One region of the Aureibacillus halotolerans genome, then DNA from elsewhere that is predicted to be linked to it. Evidence: predicted binding sites of a transcription regulator. Region 1 holds the regulator's gene; the other holds the start of a gene.
What was found. Region 1 encodes Rex, which represses fermentation and respiration genes when NADH is low (regulators of the CRP and FNR family bind a similar motif). Its sites were predicted from a motif close to TTGTGAAATATTTCACAA; they were not measured.
Positions count from the first base shown of each region.

Region 1 (4,777 bases):
TGTTGTAGAGCCAGTTGGACGTCATGGGCTTTTTCATGATCTTCATACGTTTCAGGCTGCAATAATGCCGTTTCCAACGCATTGATTTCATTTTCTGTTTGCTGCATTAATTCCTCAATCTCAGCCATACGACGCTCCTGCTGGCGCTTTTTCCGCTTCGCGTCCTTCTGCTGCTCAAAAGACTCCTTCGACTCATTTTGTGCCCCATCTTCTTGGTCAGTTTTCGGTTGCTCTAGTGCATCAAGCGCGAGCCTTTCCTTTTCCTCTTCCTTTTTACGAAGATAGTAATCATAATCTCCAAGATAGGTTGTAAGTCCGCTAGGCAACAACTCAAGCACCTTTGTCGCAATTTGATTCATAAAGTAGCGGTCATGAGAGACAAACAATATCGTGCCTGAAAAGTGACTTAATGCCGCCTCAAGTACCTCTTTTGCATCAATATCCAGATGGTTTGTCGGCTCATCGAGCAACAATACGTTCGCTTTTTTGAGCATTAGAATGGCTAAGGCGAGGCGTGCCTTTTCACCACCACTCAACGTATTGACGATTTTCAAACAATCGTCACCAGAGAAAAGGAAATTTCCAAGGACCGTACGAATATCCTTCTCATCAAAGGACGGGTAACGGTCCCACAGCTCCTGAAGCACTGTTTTTGTAGAACGTAACTGTGCCTGTTCCTGATCATAAAAGCCGAGCGTGATGTTGCTGCCAAGTTGAAAGCTGCCTGTGCTTGGAGGCATTTGTCCACGCAGCATGTGCAACAACGTCGTTTTCCCGACGCCGTTCGGACCTACGAGAGCGGTGCGTTCCCCGCGGTCGATATGGAAGCTGGATGAAGGGAACAACGGCTCCTTTTGATCATCGTATTGCAATGTCACATCACGGACTCGCAACACATCATGGCCGCTGACCTGATCCGTTGGGAACGTAAAGGCTACCGATTTCTCCAGACCATCAGGACGATCCATCCAATCGCGTCTTTCAAGCTGCTTTTGGCGGCTTTGTGCTCGCTTTGTTGTGGATGCACGTGCAATGTTCCGTTGAACAAAATCTTCAAGTTTATGTTTTTCTGATTGCTGCTTCTCAAATTCCTTCAAGTCTCGCTCATACTGGAGCGCTTTTTGCTCCTGATAATACGAATAATTGCCAGAAAAGCGTTGAGAATGGGTTCTCGAAATCTCGTATACCTGATTCACAATCTTATCAAGGAAGTAGCGGTCATGGGAGACAAGCAGCAATGCGCCAGGATACCCTTGCAAATAGCCCTCAAGCCAAGTAAGGGTGTCAATGTCAAGATGGTTTGTTGGCTCGTCCAAAATGAGCAAATCTGGTTTTGTGAGCAGTAGCTTTCCAAGCGCGAGCCTTGTCTTTTGGCCACCACTTAAGGAAGACACGGTTGTGTGATAATAGTCAAAGCCGTTAAATTGTAAGCCGCTCAGTATCCCGCGGATATCGGCTTCAAGCTGATATCCATTTCGTGCTTCAAAATCCGCACGTAGAGTATCATATTCCTTCATTATTTTATTGTAGCTCGCTTCGTTGCTTAACGTTTCTTCGCTGCCCATTTTCGTCTCAAGCAAACGAATACGTTGTTCAATGGCCAGCAGGTCGCTGAACTCGTCTAGCATTTCATCCCAAATGCTTTTGTCAGATGAAAGAACGGCCTGTTGGGGCAAGTACCCGACAGAAACTGCATTCGGAATGATCAGTTCCCCTCCATCGTGTGGAAGCTCGCCAGCGATCATTTTGAGTAAGGTTGATTTACCGGCACCGTTTCGACCAACGACAGCAACGCGATCACGGTGTTTAATTTCCATTTTTATCGAAGACAATATGGTTTCAGCCCCATACGCTTTCGAAAGCTGGTTGGCTTGTAATATAATCAATAGATTGTCACCTCAATTCATGTCCAAGTGTAGCGCAAAAGCCTTTCATAGAGCAACTGTTTGCTAGTCGTCGGAAATGATTCTAAAATTGCAGTTCTAAGCAAATATGGTATGATTTAAGAAGATCTTTTAAGAGAAGACGAGCTGGAAAATAAACTATATCAGCGAACTTATATAGAAAATGTTTGGTTCGTAAAAAGGAAGGTGCTTTGCGCAGTGGATCATGAACAGCCTAAAATTCCCCAGGCAACAGCAAAACGATTGCCTTTATACTATCGTTTTCTAAAAAACCTTCACAGCTCTGGAAAGTCACGCGTGTCCTCCGCTGAGCTTAGCGAAGCTGTAAAGGTGGATTCAGCAACGATTCGGAGAGATTTCTCTTACTTCGGTGCGTTAGGAAAAAAAGGATACGGCTATAATGTCGAATACCTGCTTCGTTTTTTTCGTGAAACGCTTGATCAAGATGAAGTGACAAGAGTGAGCTTAATTGGCGTTGGAAATTTAGGAACGGCTTTTTTGAACTACAATTTTATTAAAAACAACAATACAAAAATTGAAATGGCATTTGATAGCGATCCAGACAAAATTGGGACAAAAATAAGTGAAGTTCCTGTGTATGGCATTGACGAGCTTTATCGAATGAGGGACAATGGTGTAAGCGTTGCGATCCTTACCGTTCCTTCGCCTGTCGCTCAGCCGACAACCGACCGTTTGATTGAAGAAGCTGGTGTACGAGGCATACTAAATTTCACCCCGGCTCGTTTAACGACTCCGCCAGAGGTGAGAGTGCACCATATCGATTTATCCGTGGAGCTCCAGGCTCTCGTCTATTTTCTTAAAACGTATCCCAAAGAAGGGGGGGAATAACGCATGCTAGGACCAGTGAGTATTGGGCTAATTGCCGTTGTTGGATTGCTCGTGTTTGGCCCCAAAAAATTACCCGAGCTTGGAAAAGCTGCCGGAAATACACTTCGTGAGTTTAAAAATGCGACCAAGGGATTAGCGGATGATGAAGAAGAACAAAAAGAACAAAAAGAACAAAAAGAACAAAAAGAACAAAAAGACCAGAATGACCAAAAGGCAAAAGCTGAGGTAGAGACTTCACCAAACGACAATCAGATCAATCAGACTAAATAGGGTGACGATCATATGAAAGACAATCTAAACTTACTCGTCGCAGAGCACATTGTTGAGCTGCGAAAACGTGTGATCATCGTGGTCGTTGCGCTTGTTGTGTTTACCATTTTGGGACTATTTTTGTCAGATCCATTGTTTGTGTACTTAAGTGAAAACGCCTATCAGGAAGACCTTAAAGGCTTTCGAGTACAGGACCCACTCAAGGTGTATATGCAGCTTGCTTTTATCATTAGTCTTATTTGCACGTTTCCTGTTGCTCTTTATCAGCTTTGGCGATTTGTCGCCCCGGGTCTTTTTTCCAATGAACGCAAAGCAACGTTAAGCTATATTCCGATTGCGATTGCGCTGTTTTTAGTCGGATTGGCGTTTTCGTATTTTATTCTTTTCCCGTTCGTATTAAACTTTATGCTTCAACTGTCAGAACGAATGGGCATCGAACCTATGGTTGGTGTGCAGGAATACTTTACGTTCTTGTTTCAGATCACGTTGCCATTTGGTGTGCTGTTTGAGCTGCCAGTGGTCGTGTTGTTTCTCACGCGTCTCGGGTTATTGACACCGACGCTGCTGAGGAAAATCCGGAAGTATTCGTATTTTGTCTTACTGATCATCGCTGGGTTGATTACACCACCGGATATCTTTTCACATATGATGGTGACCGTTCCACTGTTGCTGCTCTATGAATTATCCATTGTAATCTCAGCCTATGCGCTAAGAAAAAAGCAACGCAGTGAAAAGGCGAATGAACAGACAGTATAAATCAATAATTGCACACTGAAAACCAGTTTCATAGCGGAGAGCTGTGCAGAATGCATACAATTTTTGTAAAGAGGCTGAGACAGAGCTAGTTTATTTTTATAAAACTCTCGAACAATTCATTTGTTCGGAGTTTTTTTTTTTACAAGTAAGGCATTAACCGCTTCGTCAAAATACTTCGCTTTCCGCGGGCACGGCTTCAGCTTCCTCGGAAAGCAAGCTTTCCTGCGGGATCTTCAGCTCGCGCTGTTCCCGCAGGAGTCTACGTATGTTGACTACGCTGATGTTTGTTTCTGCTTAAATGGTTTTTATTTTGTCCCGATCTCATATAACGAGTAAGAAAGCGTGTTAAGGCGTGATTGCTTACCAAACAAGACAAGTAAATGCATCGTTTCAAGCAAACTTATATCACCTAGCGCAATATTGATGCAGTGGTGGCTTTAAGTTTAATCATCTTCAACACTGACTGCGCTGGAGTGGAAGCAAGGCGAGATAGATCGATTGACATCTTGAGAATAACACCAGCTGTATTCAGTATTTAAAGCAATGCTCACAATCCTGTATTTTTTAAAAGATCGCCATTTAGTACCTAAGCAGATCTCTACGCTTAATGTCACATCATAAAAAATGAGTGCATTAAAAGCAGCCACTAGCGAGACTCCAGCGGCAAAGAAAACACGATGAGGTCCTTTCGAATCGATGTTGCACTTGTACCCGTAGGGTGTAAAAGCGAGCTAAGCGAGACCCTACAGAGCTCGAAAGCGATCGAGGAGGCTCGCAGTTCGCCCGGCGGCAAAGAAATCACGATGAGGTTTTCTCGAGTCGATGATGCACTTGTACCCTTTAGGGTGAAAGCGAGCGTATGGCAGCTTGTATCAAAAGCAAGACAACATTGGTTTGTAGCTTTACCCAGTGATCTCTAAGCGTGCCTGCCAAATAAAAGGGGGGAAGTTGAGTTAACAAGCATAATTTTTCCAGGCTAAGAGTACTCTTTCGGCAAA
Region 1 is NZ_SNYJ01000022.1:7,436-12,212, forward strand. Features, by position in the region: gene EV213_RS17890 (ABC-F family ATP-binding cassette domain-containing protein) at 1-1,886, opposite strand, end outside; gene EV213_RS17895 (redox-sensing transcriptional repressor Rex) at 2,103-2,753, shown strand; partial or broken gene EV213_RS21145 (twin-arginine translocase TatA/TatE family subunit) at 2,757-2,924, shown strand; gene tatC (twin-arginine translocase subunit TatC) at 3,036-3,779, shown strand.

Region 2 (4,777 bases), on a different contig from region 1:
CTCTGGCACAGCAAATTTCAAATACGATATTGCCATATGCTGTAAAGGTACAGCAAATACCGGAACGCCACAGCCATCTGTACCGAGCTCAATTTCCTCTTTCGGAACCTCAGCCAATATGGAGAGGACATCAAGAATGCGCTGTTGCACAGGGTGATCGAGATGTTCATAATCTTTTTCTGGCCAACCGTGTGCTCGACACGCCGCCAACAGCCCGAGATGTTTTCCGGCGCAATTGTGATGCAGCTTACGGTGAGGCTGCTGCTGCCAAAGACGCTCGAATTTTGGTGCCTCATTCAAAGGATAGGATGCATGGCAAACAAGTTGGTCCTCTGCAAGTCCAAGCTTCTCAAGGAGGGATTGCAGAGCATGTTGGTGGTAGAGCTCTCCTCGTTGTGAGGCTGTGCAAAGGGCAGCCTCTGTCGTTGAAATACCGTATTTCTCAAAGACAGCGGTTTCAAACACAGGGATGGCTTGAATCGGTTTTAAGGCAGAGCGGTAGAATACAGGCGTTGTGGTGTCTCCGACAGAGAATATTGGTTGCTTTTCTGCATCAATGCCGCATACAAGCCCGTGATGGACATTTTCTAGTACATTCCCCCGCCACTCTTTTAATAGGATTGGAGCGATCACTCACGCATCCACCTTTCTAAGCTTCTTATTTTCTTCAAATGGTAGGGTTTGAGGTCCTCCTTGTCAAATGCGAATACCCTTTCACTGCGAACGGGTTATCGCGGAAGGACATCCACCGTGCCAGACAATTTCTTTCCTTCATACATTGAACGTAGATGGATGAGGAGGGAAGAAATGAACGGCTTTTCAATGATTCAAGCTGTGCGAACGCATGGTCACCTTATGGACAGGCGTCTAAAGCGTCGAATGGTCCGCATGTATCAGCCAATGCGGTGGATACCGTGCTTATTTCAGCATTGGATGGACGCGTTGTTAAGACGACGAAAAAATGTGGAAGTGATCGTCCAATTTCAAGGCAGTGCCAATTACAATCAGGGGATAAGACTTTTACAGGCATACACAGGGAAGAGATGGAGAAAGCAATTAAAACGACTTTTGCCTACGATGGCAGGCTGTGCGGTAAAACTGTCAATGAAAGAAATAGAAGCGTTATGTATTCATTGCCATTATATTAAAAAGATTTACCTAGATCGCGATATGTCCGTCCTCTTGGAGCGAACTGCGAAGTCTGTAAAAGTTGATCAACTATATCCACAAGGTGTTACGGGGAAAGGGGTAACTGTCGCTGTCCTTGATACAGGCGTGTCTCCTCATGAAGATTTGACATCAAGAATCATCGGCTTCAAAGATTTCGTCAAACATCGATTGACCCCTTACGATGACAATGGCCATGGCACACATTGCGCTGGGTGCATCGCTTCAGAGGGAGGGACATCAGAAGGTCGTTACCGTGGCATGGCACCTGAGGCGAGTCTCGTTGTCGTCAAAGTATTAAATCGCTTTGGCAGCGGTGCGTTGTCAGATGTGATTTCAGGAATTGATTGGTGTGTGCAGCATAAAAATGTCTATGGCATTCGTGTGCTCTCCATGTCTTTAGGTGGTCGAGCGCTTGAAGTACCAGAGGAGGACCCTGTCGTTCAAGCTGTGGAACGAGCGTGGAGGGCCGGCATAATGGTCATTGTAGCGGCAGGCAATGATGGGCCGGACATTGGCACCATTGCATCGCCAGGCATAAGTGCCGCAGCAATGACGGTTGGCGCAAGCGTTACGGATGGTGTAGCGACATTCTCGAGCCGTGGACCGACCGTGAATGGAGATGTCAAACCTGACATCTTGGCACCAGGAGTGAATATCATTTCATTACGCGCCCCAGGGTCTTGGCAAGACAAATTCGGAAGAAAGCATCGGCAAGGCGGACACCATTTTATATCCTCAGGTACATCCATGAGCACACCGATTGTAGCGGGCATTGCTGCGTTGCTATTTCAGCAAGCACCTCATGCCACGCCCGATGACATAAAGACAGTCATGCTGGCCACCTGCGATTCGTTTCACCTTGATCAGACGAGTGAAGGCGCAGGTGTTATTAATGCCGAAAAGGCGATCGAGCTGCTAAGAGAAAAAGAGTGGTGAGAGAAAAGAGGAGCAGGGCAACATCGATTCAGAAGTGCTTCTCATCGTGGTTTCGTTGCCGCAGGAGTCTCGCTAGTGACCGCTGGTTTTTAGAAGCTTACGTTTTGCACTTTCTGAATCGCTTGCTCCATATCAGATTCAATTTGTGAAGACACTCAATTGCTAGGATAGGCAGACTTAAAGGTGTAAAGAAGCCATTAATCGTTGCGAAATGTACGAATGTTGCTCAAGTCAACCCCAACTTTTTGGGTAAGATCCACAGAATTTGAAAAAACAGCAAAATCTACCGTCGCAATAATCCTGTGAAGCAGATGATCTTCGGGCATCAGGTGATATAATTCTGCATGAAGCGATGCGCTTACTTGGCTTGTTTACTAAAGCAACACAGCACAACTCAATTTTCCATGTTCACCATTATATGAGACCAATAAAAAATAAAACCAATTTACGCAGAAACAAACATCAGCGTAGTCAAAATACGTAGACTCCTGCGGGAACAGCGCGAGCTGAAGATCCCACAGGAAAGCTTGCTTTCCGAGGAAGCTGAAGCCGTGCCCGCGGAAAGCGAAGTATTTTGACGAAGCGGTCGTGATTCTTTTCACCCTAAAGGGCATAAGTGCATCATCGATTCGAAAGTACCTCACCGTGATTTCTTAGCCTTTAAAATAAAGCTTTATTTCTTTTGGAGGTGAAGGTAGTGAACGCGTTGATTCACTTTACTAAATAAGGTGGTGTTTTTCTCTAACTTCTAATAGACCTATCTCAAATTTCCTCCACTCAAGAACTGTTAGCGTCGAAGGTGGTTTTTGCGTTGCGAAAGTTGATTAATTAATATGAAGACTATCTCCATAAAGGGAAGTAGTCTTTTTTTGCGTAAAATGCACTGTAACAAAAAGTTTGTGCAATCCTTCACAAAAACCTCACAATATGGTCATGAAACCTTCACCACTTGTTTTCATAGATAGAGGATATGATGCTATTATTGTATGTAGAAGAGGTCTAAAAGATAACGATGAGGAGGCCGAAATGGAGTTTCTAGATACGGTTACGTTAAGTAGGTTAATTACAGCAATGACCTTAATTTTTCATATTATCTTCGCTACGTTAGGTGTTGGGGTTCCGTTATTCATTTCAATCGCAGAGTTTATCGGCATAAAAAAGAAAGACAAACATTATGAGTTATTGGCAAAGCGATGGGCGCGAGGCTTTGTGATCACAGTGGCGATTGGTGTAGTGACCGGTACAGCTATAGGGCTTCAGCTTTCATTAGTTTGGCCTAATTTTATGGAGTTGGCAGGGAATGTCATTGCACTGCCGCTGTTTATGGAAGTGTTTGCGTTTTTCTTTGAGGCCATCTTTCTAGGCATCTATTTGTATACGTGGGATCGCTTTAAAGGGAAATACACACACTGGTTTTTATCGATTCCGGTCGTTATCGGCGCAGGCATGTCAGCTGTATTTATAACGACAGTCAATTCGTTCATGAATTCACCTGCTGGATTTACGATGGTCAACGGTGAATTTGCCGCTGTGAACCCGTTAGAAGCGATGTTCAACCCATCGTCGCCAACGAGAATTCTCCACGTCTTAGGCGGGTCATATGTAACCGTTGCGGCGATCTTAGCAACGATTGCAGCCATTGCATTATTGCGCAAAAAAGGAGCAGCAGCCTATCATAAAAAAGCATTGAAGATGACGGTGATCTCAATCTTTGTGTTTTCTATTTTCACGGCAGTCGCGGGTGATGTTTCTGCAAAATATCTAGCAAAACATCAGCCAGAGAAATTAGCTGCTGCAGAATGGCATTTTGAAACAGAAGAAAATGCAGACTTAATTCTTTTTGGGTGGCTAAATGAAGAAAACGAACCAGTCGGTGAAATACGCCTTCCCGGATTTCTAAGCTTTTTAGCGCATGGTGATTTTTCGAGCGAGGTCACAGGGCTAAATGAGACGCCGGAAGACGAACGACCGCCATTAATCATTCACTATTTCTTTGATCTTATGGTATCGATCGGATTATTCCTGCTTGGCATTTCGTTTCTCTATCTTGTCTTAAGCCGCTTTAAACGCTTTAATGTCCACAATCGATTGATGCTCTGGATGCTTGCTGCTAGTGGACCGTTAGCTATGCTTGCTGTTGAATTCGGGTGGGTCTTTGCCGAGTTGGGCAGACAGCCGTGGATTTTAAGAGGCTATATGACCGTAGAAGAAGCAGCGACTTCATCCCCTTATATTCTACACATGTTCTTTCTGTTTTTAGCACTATACATTGTGCTCGGAACACTTTGTGTGCGTACGTTAAGGAAATTGTTCAAGGACAATCCTGTCGAAGTGGAACTAGAGAAACATTACCCTGAACTTAGCAAAGGGGATGAATCGGCATGAGCTACGAAATTGTAGGGATCACGGTATTGTGGTTGTTTTTATATGGGTACTTGATTGTCGCATCAATTGATTTTGGAGCAGGGTTTTACGCCTACTTTGCAAAGGTCTCTAAGCAAGATCACATCACCAACAAGTTAATTTCTCGGTATTTATCTCCTGTGTGGGAGGTGACCAATGTATTTCTCGTGTTCTTTTTTGTTGGCATCGTTGGGTTCTTCCCATCCACAGCGTATTATTTTGGCTCGGCCTTGCTCGTACCGGCGAGTATTGCCATTGTGTTATTGGC
Region 2 is NZ_SNYJ01000004.1:50,492-55,268, reverse strand. Features, by position in the region: gene EV213_RS06240 (asparaginase) at 1-633, opposite strand, end outside; gene EV213_RS06235 (S8 family peptidase) at 808-2,106, shown strand; gene EV213_RS06230 (cytochrome ubiquinol oxidase subunit I) at 3,133-4,491, shown strand; gene EV213_RS06225 (cytochrome d ubiquinol oxidase subunit II) at 4,488-4,777, shown strand, end outside.
Region 2: the regulator Rex is predicted to act here: its motif matches at 3,004-3,021, upstream of EV213_RS06230 (cytochrome ubiquinol oxidase subunit I).